3 regions of the Paenibacillus sp. NRS-1760 genome follow, and region 2 is predicted to be linked to each of the others. Evidence: predicted binding sites of a transcription regulator. Region 2 holds the regulator's gene; each other region holds the start of a gene.
What was found. Region 2 encodes Rex, which represses fermentation and respiration genes when NADH is low (regulators of the CRP and FNR family bind a similar motif). Its sites were predicted from a motif close to TTGTGAAATATTTCACAA; they were not measured.
Positions count from the first base shown of each region.

Region 1: the regulator Rex is predicted to act here: its motif matches at 2,143-2,160, upstream of ACIFSR_RS08125 (DUF1641 domain-containing protein).
Region 3: the regulator Rex is predicted to act here: its motif matches at 1,515-1,532, upstream of nadA (quinolinate synthase NadA).

Region 1 covers NZ_JBITPK010000008.1:223,035-226,279, forward strand. Annotated here, with positions in the region: gene ACIFSR_RS08115 (DUF3502 domain-containing protein) at 34-330, shown strand; gene ACIFSR_RS08120 (NAD(P)/FAD-dependent oxidoreductase) at 396-1,577, opposite strand; gene ACIFSR_RS08125 (DUF1641 domain-containing protein) at 1,614-2,054, opposite strand; gene ACIFSR_RS08130 (MGMT family protein) at 2,509-2,832, shown strand; gene ACIFSR_RS08135 (hypothetical protein) at 2,966-3,245, shown strand, end outside.
Region 2 covers NZ_JBITPK010000013.1:363,297-366,541, reverse strand. Annotated here, with positions in the region: gene ACIFSR_RS17230 (amidohydrolase) at 15-1,316, opposite strand; gene ACIFSR_RS17225 (redox-sensing transcriptional repressor Rex) at 1,297-1,953, opposite strand; gene dinG (ATP-dependent DNA helicase DinG) at 1,950-3,245, opposite strand, start outside.
Region 3 covers NZ_JBITPK010000019.1:15,148-18,392, reverse strand. Annotated here, with positions in the region: gene ACIFSR_RS26460 (ABC transporter permease) at 1-282, shown strand, start outside; gene ACIFSR_RS26455 (ABC transporter permease) at 284-1,246, shown strand; gene nadA (quinolinate synthase NadA) at 1,597-2,535, shown strand; gene nadB (L-aspartate oxidase) at 2,569-3,245, shown strand, end outside.

The DNA.
Region 1 (3,245 bases), on a different contig from region 2:
GGGATCAGAAAACTAATCGGCAACATTAACTACATGTTGTTTGATGTGAAGACGCCGGAAGATTATTTGAAAATGCAAACGACAGAGCCTTCGAATCCAGTTGAATTCTCACCTGTTCTTGGTTTCCGCCTCAATACGGAGCCGATTGCTGTTGAATATGCGAATGTGCTATCCGAAGTGAAATCGAAGATCATTCCAATTAAAATGGGCGTGGTATCCTACGATAAATACTTCCCGGCAGCTCTTCAAAGCTTAAAGGCTGCTGGATTAGACAAGGTTGTCGCTGAATATCAGAAGCAATTTAAAGAATGGCAGGCATTGCAGAAGTAAGGTTAGCTGAAGGGTAAAACAAAAAGAAGGAGGGCCGCTGCCCTCCTTCTTTTTGTTTGTGTATATTAGTAAGCTAGTGCGAACAAACCGTGAATATGCGACAAGTAACGAACGTTACTTGCTTCCTTCATTAGGGAAGCAGGCAAGCCCTTAAGCTGAGTCGCGTTGCCGCCGATTGTGCCCACGCCATCTTTACGGCCAAGGCTGCCCAGTGTTCCGGAGAATACAGGTACAAACTTATCCATAACGCCGCCTTTGATTTGAACCGCTAGGTTGTAGCCTACCGTTTCGCCCATTTGCCAAGCAAGCTGAGCTGTTGGAGGGTAAGGACGTTCGCTGCCTTCTGGGAATACAACTGCGCAGTCGCCAGCAAGGAATACATCAGCGTGTGAAGTCGATTGAAGCGTTGGTGTAACAAGTGAACGACCACGGTCTTCTGCAAGACCGCTGCTGCCGACAACTGGATTACCTTTAACGCCGCCAGTCCAAATGATTGTGCTGGATTCAATCGTACGACCGTCTTTAAGCGATACGGAGCTTTTTGTCGCTTCTGTAATCGCTACGCTAGTGATGAAGTTAACGCCACGTTTCTCAAGGCTTGTTACAGCGCGATCGATCAATACTTTCGGGAAGATTGGCAGAACGGCAGGGCCGGCTTCTACGCAATACAGCGAAATATCATTGAAGTCGATGCCTTTGCTGCGGCAAACCTCAGGAAGTCTGTCAGCGAATTCGCCAACAAGCTCAACGCCAGTCAAGCCGCCGCCGCCAACAACGATTGTTGCGTCAGCTTTATTGCCTGATTTTTTGTAAGCGTCAAGACGATCTTCAACATGCTTGCGGATTTTGTTAGCATCAGCAACGGATTTAAGAACAAGGCTGTTCTCTTCCAATCCTGGAATGCCGAAGTAGTTTGTTTCACTTCCAAGTGCTACAACAAGAGTGTCGTACTTTTGCACTTGTCCGCTTTCAAGAACCACTTGCTTCTCGTTAGGTTTAATTTCTTTAACCGAGTCAACGATGATGTTAACTTGTTTGTCGCCTAGAAGCTTGCTAAGCGGTAGAGCAACTGCTTGCTCAGCAATTGTGTCCCCAGCAAGTCTGTGCAGCTCAGTAATGATTTGGTGAGTTGGAAAACGGTTTACGATTGTGATGCTAGCTTCTGCTGCAGTCAAATGTTTGCGTGCTGTTAGAGCAGTAAGAAGACCGCCATAACCGCCACCAAGAATTAGTATTTGCTTCGACATGTTCATCCTCCGTTCGTTCTATACGTATTCGGTGTATTATACTTTATCGTTTTTGCGTTCAGACAAAACACTTAGGAAAGCTTGCGCGAAACGAAGCGTTTTTTGAACTTCCGGATCTTTAAGCATTTTCAACATAGCGAATAGGCCAACAGAAGAGTTAGCCGCTTCTTGCGAGCGCTCGCCAGCTTCAATAGCTGCTGTTGCGATACCTTTTGCTTTCTCTTGAACCGGTTTAACGAATTCACCGATACCTTGAGCGAAATCGTTGATCAACACTTTGTCTGTAGCGATGTTTTGTGCAAAATCATAAGCTTTGGTCATTAGAGTAACCATTTCAGCTAATTTTGGCAGGCTGTCCACGAGTACAGTTAGAGACTCTTGAACCTCCGGCTTCATCAATTGATCAAGTACATCCAACGTTTGTTTTTCTTCGACGAGGCTAGCTGCAACCTCTTGTCCAGCAGATGGTTGTGACATAATAGAATGTCCTCCTTTACGTAAATTTGAAAGTAAGTTGTAGTCTCAATTGTGTCAGCCGCTAAAGATAAAGATGCATCCTGAAAGATTGTTACACTTTTCACATAGTTATTCGAAAAATGTTTATGCGGACGTAACAGTCTTATTTCTGCGTGAGGCAGAAGGATGTGAATGCGCGTATGACGTAATCGGATTAAACCCTTTGTTTCTATTCTACATCGTTTTCACCAAAAGTTAAAAAGAAATTTATTGCTTTCGGTAAAAAGATTTGGAATATTGCTGTCATTCAGGCATATAGCTGCTGTTCGTTGATTAATCATCCAATTTATGGATATTAAATCGAATGATGTACCGTGATTTTAAACGCTTTATCGTTCAATAAGCGTAAATGAAGCGCAATTCAGTTATGATAATAAAAAACAATGATTAAAAACATACATAAAGGAGTTCTAATATGCAGCCCTATACGCAAAGAGTTGTATCCATCATTAAGGCGATTCCGGAAGGCACCGTAATGACGTATGGTCAAGTCGCAGAACTGGCTGGCAATCGCAGGGGGGCAAGGCAGGTTATCCGAGTTCTGCATTCGATGAGCGGCATTTATAATCTTCCCTGGCACAGAGTTGTTAATGCAAAAGGGGAGATATCGATTCAAGAGGAGGAAGCTCGTTACATGCAGATCTTTTATTTAAAAGAGGAAGGCGTTTCAGCAAGCGAGAACGGGCGAATTGATTTGGAAAAATACCGCTACAATCCGGAAAGAGAAGAAGAAAGATGACCTTACCCGGATGAAAATTATGTTTCTTCGCGGTTAAGCGGCTGCGATTAACTTTTTCTAATGAAGCCCCATTTGAAACCCCGTATCCGAACCTTTATTATGGTATAGACCATTCGGAAGGGAGAGAAAGAACATGACAACAGAAATTGCACCGGGAAACGTTAGAAACTTCACTGTTTCCACCGAAATCTTTTATAACCAAAGCTTGGATATTTATTCGCAAATGATTTATATCGTACTCAGCTCAAGCACGGCGGATTCCGCATCGCTCACCTTAGACGAGGTTGCCAAAAAAGGCCGTATGACGACAAAACTTGCAATAAAAGCGATGCAAGCCTTAGTTGACGAGCAGCTAATCCCACATAAATTGTTCCGTAAAATGATCGGTGAATTCCAGGATGATCGCTTATCTT
Region 2 (3,245 bases):
TGCTGTTGCTCGCATTAAGCTTGCAGCAAGCGATCAAAGCTCGCTTGTGCCTCGTAACGAATTTTCTCCTCATCAAGCCAAGTGCATTCGCCGTTTTTCAATACTTGTCTTCCATCAATCCATACATGCCGCACATCGCGGCCTGAACCTGAGTAGACCAAATGTGATACGATATCCGTCTGAGGGTAGAAATGCGGCTGTTCAATATCAATAGCGATGAAATCTGCCTTCATGCCTACTTTTAGACTACCAAGGCTCTTCTCTTGCCAAATGGATTTTGCCCCATTCACTGTACCAAGCTTCAATGCTTCCAAAGCAGGGATAGCTGTAGGATCTCCAGATACACCCTTGTGAAGCAAAGCTGCAAATCGAATTTCCTCAAATAAATCAAGATTGTTGTTGCTTGCCACACTATCTGTTCCAAGCGATACCGTAACACCTGCGCGAATCAAATCAGGAACGCGTGCAATGCCGCTAGCAAGCTTAAGATTACTTACAGGATTATGTGAAACCGCAATTCCTTTAGCAGCAAGCAGCTCGATCTCAGCATCATTCAGATGTACAGCATGCGCTACAAGTGCAGGACGTGAGAAAAAGCCTAACCGATCCAAATGCTCAACCGGACGAAGTCCATAATCACGCACGTTTTGCTCAACTTCCGCTATCGTTTCCGACATATGCGTGTGCAAAGGCAAATCAAAATCATGAGCTGCTTGTACAAAACGTTCTATATACGCTGGTGGACATGTATAAGGCGCGTGTGGAGAAATCATCGTGGTTATGCGTCCATCGGCTTTCCCGTTCCAATCACGAGCGAAAGCAATTGCTTCAGCAAGCTTTGCTTCTTGTACATCGGGAGGACATAGTCCGATAACACCTCTGGTCAAAACTCCTCGGATCCCGCTTTGCTCAACCATTTGAGCAACTTGATCCATACGATCATACATATCAACAAAGGCTGTTGTACCTGATTTCAGCATTTCAACGATCGCTAGAGCACTTCCTGCACGTGTATCTTGATCAACATATTTGCCTTCCATTGGCCACATTTTCTGTTCCAGCCAAACCTGCAAATTTTGATCATCGGAATATCCGCGAAGCAAGCTCATCGCCGCATGTCCGTGAGTATTAATAAGTCCTGGCATAAAAGCCAGCTTGCTGCCGTCTATTTTTTGCACCGTATCAGAAAGCTGTTCAGGAACAGCCGTACCTATATAACTAATCCGATCATCGGATACAACCATATGTCCTCTAAATGATGGATTTTCGTCATCCATCGTTATAAACAAACCATTTTCAATCCAAATCTGACTCATCCTGCGTCTCTCCCTCTTTGGCTAAATAATAGGCTAAGCTAAGCAATTCCCTTGTGAAATCAGCATTATGTATTCGCATTTCATCCGGTACTCGTAGAATAGCAGGGGCAAAATTCAATATTCCTTCTATGCCTGCTTCGACAAATTGATTAGCTACATTTTGTGCTTCAAATGCTGGAACGGTAATGATGCCGATCCGAATATTTTGCTCTGCAACCGTTGCAGCAAGCTCACTCATCGGCATGACAATCAAATTATTAATGCTCGTTCCGATTTTGCTCGGATGTACATCGAACACGGCGGTAATCTGCATATTATCCTTGGAGTATTTATTGTAATTGCATAGGGCATGACCTAGATTGCCCGCTCCAACCAACGCAACCTTTATCGTCTGATCAACCTTCAAAATTTGACGTATCTTCTCAATTAAATATACAACATCGTAGCCTACGCCTTTCCGTCCAAACTCTCCGAAATAAGCGAGATCTTTACGAATTTGAGCAGGATTTAAATCAAGCTTAGTGCCTAAATCCTGCGAAGAAATGGTCTGAATCTCACGATTAAGCATTTCATTTAGTACTTGCAAATAAACGGGAAGCCTTCTGACGACAGCCTCCGATATTTTCGTTTGCTTCATCGTTTTTCCTCCTCTTCGCTAGACACAGCTTGATTTTCCTGCGGCAATGCTGCATTTTCATCCGTTAACCATTCTCTCATTCGCACGACCATTTGATCCATATGCATCGTTTCGATTTTTGGTCCTGGCAGTGAATATAAGAAGTGTTTACCGTAGTAAGTGTCGATTACCCTAGTATCATATATGATTACGATCCCTTTGTCTTGTGAAGTCCTTACTAGACGGCCAAAGCCTTGTTTAAAGCGAATAACGGCTTGGGGAATCGACAATTTCATAAAAGGATTTTGTTTCTGCCGCTGCAGCATCTCGGCTTTTGCTTCCACTAAGGGATGGTTAGGCGGTTGGAATGGCAAACGAACGATGGCAAGGCAAATCAGAGCTTCTCCGGGTATATCTACACCTTCCCAGAAGCTGCTCGTGCCAAGTAAAACGGACTCTGGCGTTTGACGGAAACGTCTTGTAAGCTTCGTGCGATTCCCGCTGTCTATTCCTTGTCCGAGCACTTGAATACCTGCAACGCTTAAAAGCTCTTTAAGCGGCTCGTAGACCTGCCTCAGCATGCGATAGGACGTAAACAGCACTAGCATTCTGCCCTTCGTTTCCTTTGCAGCATCAGAAAGCGATTTTACAAGCATATCCAAATAGGTGTCATCTACAGCTGCTCCCTTGAGTACTGGGAAGTTGCGTGGAATGACAACTAATGCCTGCTCCCGGTAATTAAACGGAGAAGGCAATTGAACGGTTTTAAGCCTGCCCTGCTGTTCGTATCCAGTTAACCCAAGCTGCTCCTCCGCGTATTGAAAAGATTTTTGCACAGATAACGTTGCAGAGGTTAATACGATACTTTCTTTGACATCAAAAAAATATTTTTGCAGCTGAGCGCTTACATCTACTGGGACACCGTATAGCTGCACAGATCTGTAGCGGTATACGCTGCTTGCTTCAATCCAAAACACAGAGTCCGCAAGCTCTAAGGTGATAAACGTTCTAAGCTCATCCTTAAGTCGAGACAAATCACGTACCGCGCCATTTAAATCCGTTATTATCGCTTGAACACCGGAATCGTCAACACGGTCTTTAATATCGGTAACCATTTTATCGACGGTTCGAATGACTCGGTTAAGTTCAGTGTGGATATTTCCTTCAACCGTAACACCGTCCTCCCAGCCTGCTGGAAGCTCGTTTTTCTTAAGGCGGCATACCGACTGACCATTCTCAGTTGGTCCATCCGATGAAGTTGAAGTAAAGCTATAAAACATTTCAAACAGCTTATCCCAGTGCTCCTTAATTTC
Region 3 (3,245 bases), on a different contig from region 2:
AACCAGACCGTTATGGCCGCTTCTCCAGGCTATGGATTTGATGGTATTGCGGTAGCGCTCCTTGGCGGCAATACGCCGATAGGTGTATTCCTTGGCGCAATTTTATTCGGTGGACTCAGCTACGGTTCAGCAGGCATGAGCTTTGGTGCGGGTGTTCCTCCTGAGGTCGTGCGTATCGTAATCGGCGCCGTTATTTTCTTCGTTGCTTCGCATGGATTGGTGAAGTGGTTCTTAAAGCCTTTTCTAAATAAACGTGCAAGCAAGCGGAAGGAGGCGGTGTAGGATGAACGTGCTAGACATCATTGGACAACTTATTAATACAACGCTCGTGTTCTCCACCGCACTCATTTTTACAGCGCTTGGCGGTATGTACTCAGAGCGCTCAGGTGTTGTGAACATCGGACTAGAGGGCTTGATGGTTTCAGGAGCGTTCGCCGCGGCAGTTGCAACGGAGTATGCGATACAAGCTGGGTTAGGCAGTGCTTCACCGTGGATTGGATTTATAGCTGCAGCTATTTATGGTACGTTATTCGCTTTATTGCATGCGATATCAACGATCACGTTCCGTGCGGATCAAACCGTCGTCGGTGTCGTTATTAACATTCTATCGCTTGGCTTAGCGCTTTACCTAACCAAAAGCCTTTATGATGGATCAGGTCAAACGCCGCTTTTGGCTAATGTGTTCCACAAAGTGAAAATACCTTATTTATCTGATATTCCGTTGCTCGGGAAAGCTATTTTCACCGCGTATCCGACGACGTATATTGTCCTAGCTATCGCAGTAGTCAGTTATTTCGTCTTGTTCCATACGCCGTTTGGCTTGCGTCTGCGTGCGGTGGGCGAACATCCGAGCTCTGCGGATACCGTTGGTATTAGCGTAACGAAATACCGTTATATCGGCGTATTGCTTAGCGGCGCGCTTGCAGGTCTTGGTGGTGCAACAATTACATTGACGACGACTAGCAGCTTTGCGCATAATACGATTTCTGGGCAAGGATTTATTGCGCTCGCAGCACTGATTTTCGGCAAATGGAATCCGCTTGGCGTTGTAGGAGCAGCAATGTTCTTCGGTCTAGCTCAGGCGCTTAGAAGCTTTGCACAGCGCTTTGAATTCTCGCAGCATATTCCAGTTGAATTTTTCTACATGCTGCCATACGTTTTGACATTGATCGTTTTGGCAGGAGCTGTTGGTCGTTCAAATGCGCCATCAGCACTTGGTCAACCTTACGATCCAGCAAAAAGATAATTCAAAATGGTCTCTCTCCATCGCGGAGAGAGACTTTTTTTATTTCGTTGCTAATATAAGTGATGACGGAGGTCGCGATTATATAGTAAAAAAGGTTCATTTACGAAGAATGTGAGTGAGATACAGCGATCAAAATAATTTATTTTAAATTGCTGCCTTAAAAAGGCCTTTAACGCATTGACAGTAGCATCTACCGCGTGTAAATTAAAACTTAATCAAATGAATTTATCCCTTTTGGTTTAAACTATAGGTAAGCGACTTTCTAAGTTTGTGCATCAATTCACAAAGTTCAGCTTGCCGTATAACGGAATGGGTTATCGCCCATCCCTCATAAGAGGAGAGGATCTACTGTGGAAGCACTGGCACTGGAACGCAAGGCGGAGCAAAACCGAGAGCTGCGTGAACGGTTGTTACAGTTGAAGAAAGAACGGAATGCTATCATTTTAGCTCATTATTATCAACGTGATGAAATTCAAGAGGTAGCTGATTTCCGTGGAGATTCCTTCCTGCTTGCGCAGAAGGCTGCACAAACGGATGCTGAAGTTATTGTTTTTTGCGGCGTTCACTTTATGGGTGAGAGCGCAAAAATTTTGGCTCCTAATAAAACCGTTATCATTCCCGACGAGCGTGCGGGCTGTCCGATGGCCGACATGGTAAGTGTTGATGGCTTGCGTAAGCTGAAAGCGCAGCACCCGAATGCAAAGGTCGTTACTTACATTAACTCGTCTGCTGAGATCAAAGCTGAGACTGATATTTGCTGCACATCGGCAAATGCGGTTAAAGTTGTCAATTCGGTTGAAGGCGACGAGATCATCTGGGTACCAGATAAGAACCTAGGCCACTATGTGCAGCGGAATACCGATAAGAAAATGATTATCTGGGAAGGTTACTGCAATACGCACGATATGCTGACGGTTAAAGACGTAGAAGAAATGAAAGCGAAATATCCTAATGCGCAATTCGTTGTGCATCCGGAATGTCGTCCTGAAGTCGTTGAGCTAGGCGACTTTGTAGGCAGTACAACCGCTATTATTAAATATTGTAAAGAATCAGATTGCCAAGAATTTATCGTGGGAACAGAAGATGGCACTGGCTATCAGCTTCGTTTAGACAGCCCAGGTAAAACTTTTCATTTTGCATCTAAATATTTGGTGTGCCCTAACATGAAAGTAAATAATTTGAAGAAGCTAGTGAAATGCTTGGAAACGATGCAGCCTCAAATCTACGTACCGCCACATGTTGCAGATCAAGCCCGTTTATCCTTGGAGCGCATGCTACTCGTGAAGTAGTATGCGCTGCTTCTACGCTTGGAGGAGCCAATGATGATTCCTAGATATTTAGTCGATGTGCAGTTAAGTGAGCTGCCTGTTATAGAAAAAGATGTGATCGTAATTGGGGCCGGCATTGCCGGTCTTTTTACCGCTATACGAGCAAGTGAAAACAATTCTGTCCTCATGATTACGAAAAAATCGCTGCTCGACAGCAATACGCGTTATGCGCAGGGCGGTATCGCTGCGGTTATTTCGGATGAGGATTCACCGGCTTACCATAGACAAGATACACTCGTAGCGGGTGCAGGCTTATGTTCTAATGAAGCGGTTGATGTACTTGTTCATGAGGGGCCCAAAGGTGTTCGCAGCTTAATAAAGATGGGAACGCAATTCGATCTGGAGAATGGCGAGTTTGCGCTTACGAAGGAAGGAGCGCATAGCCAGCGGCGTATTTTGCATGCTAACGGAGATGCTACAGGTTTTGAGATCGTACGAGCATTGTCCGAAACGGCTATTGCCAATCCTAAGATCGAAGTTTGGGACGACCATTTTGTTATTGATTTGGTTACTCAGGACGGCGAATGCTGTGGTGTCATTGTACAGAAGCCGAGCGGTGCGCGGTTGTTTGTAAGAGGCAAAGCCGTCATTTTAAGCTCAGGCGGGGCTGGCCAGTTGTACCGTTACACGACAAATCCTGAGGTTGCCACAGGAGACGGCATTGCGATGGC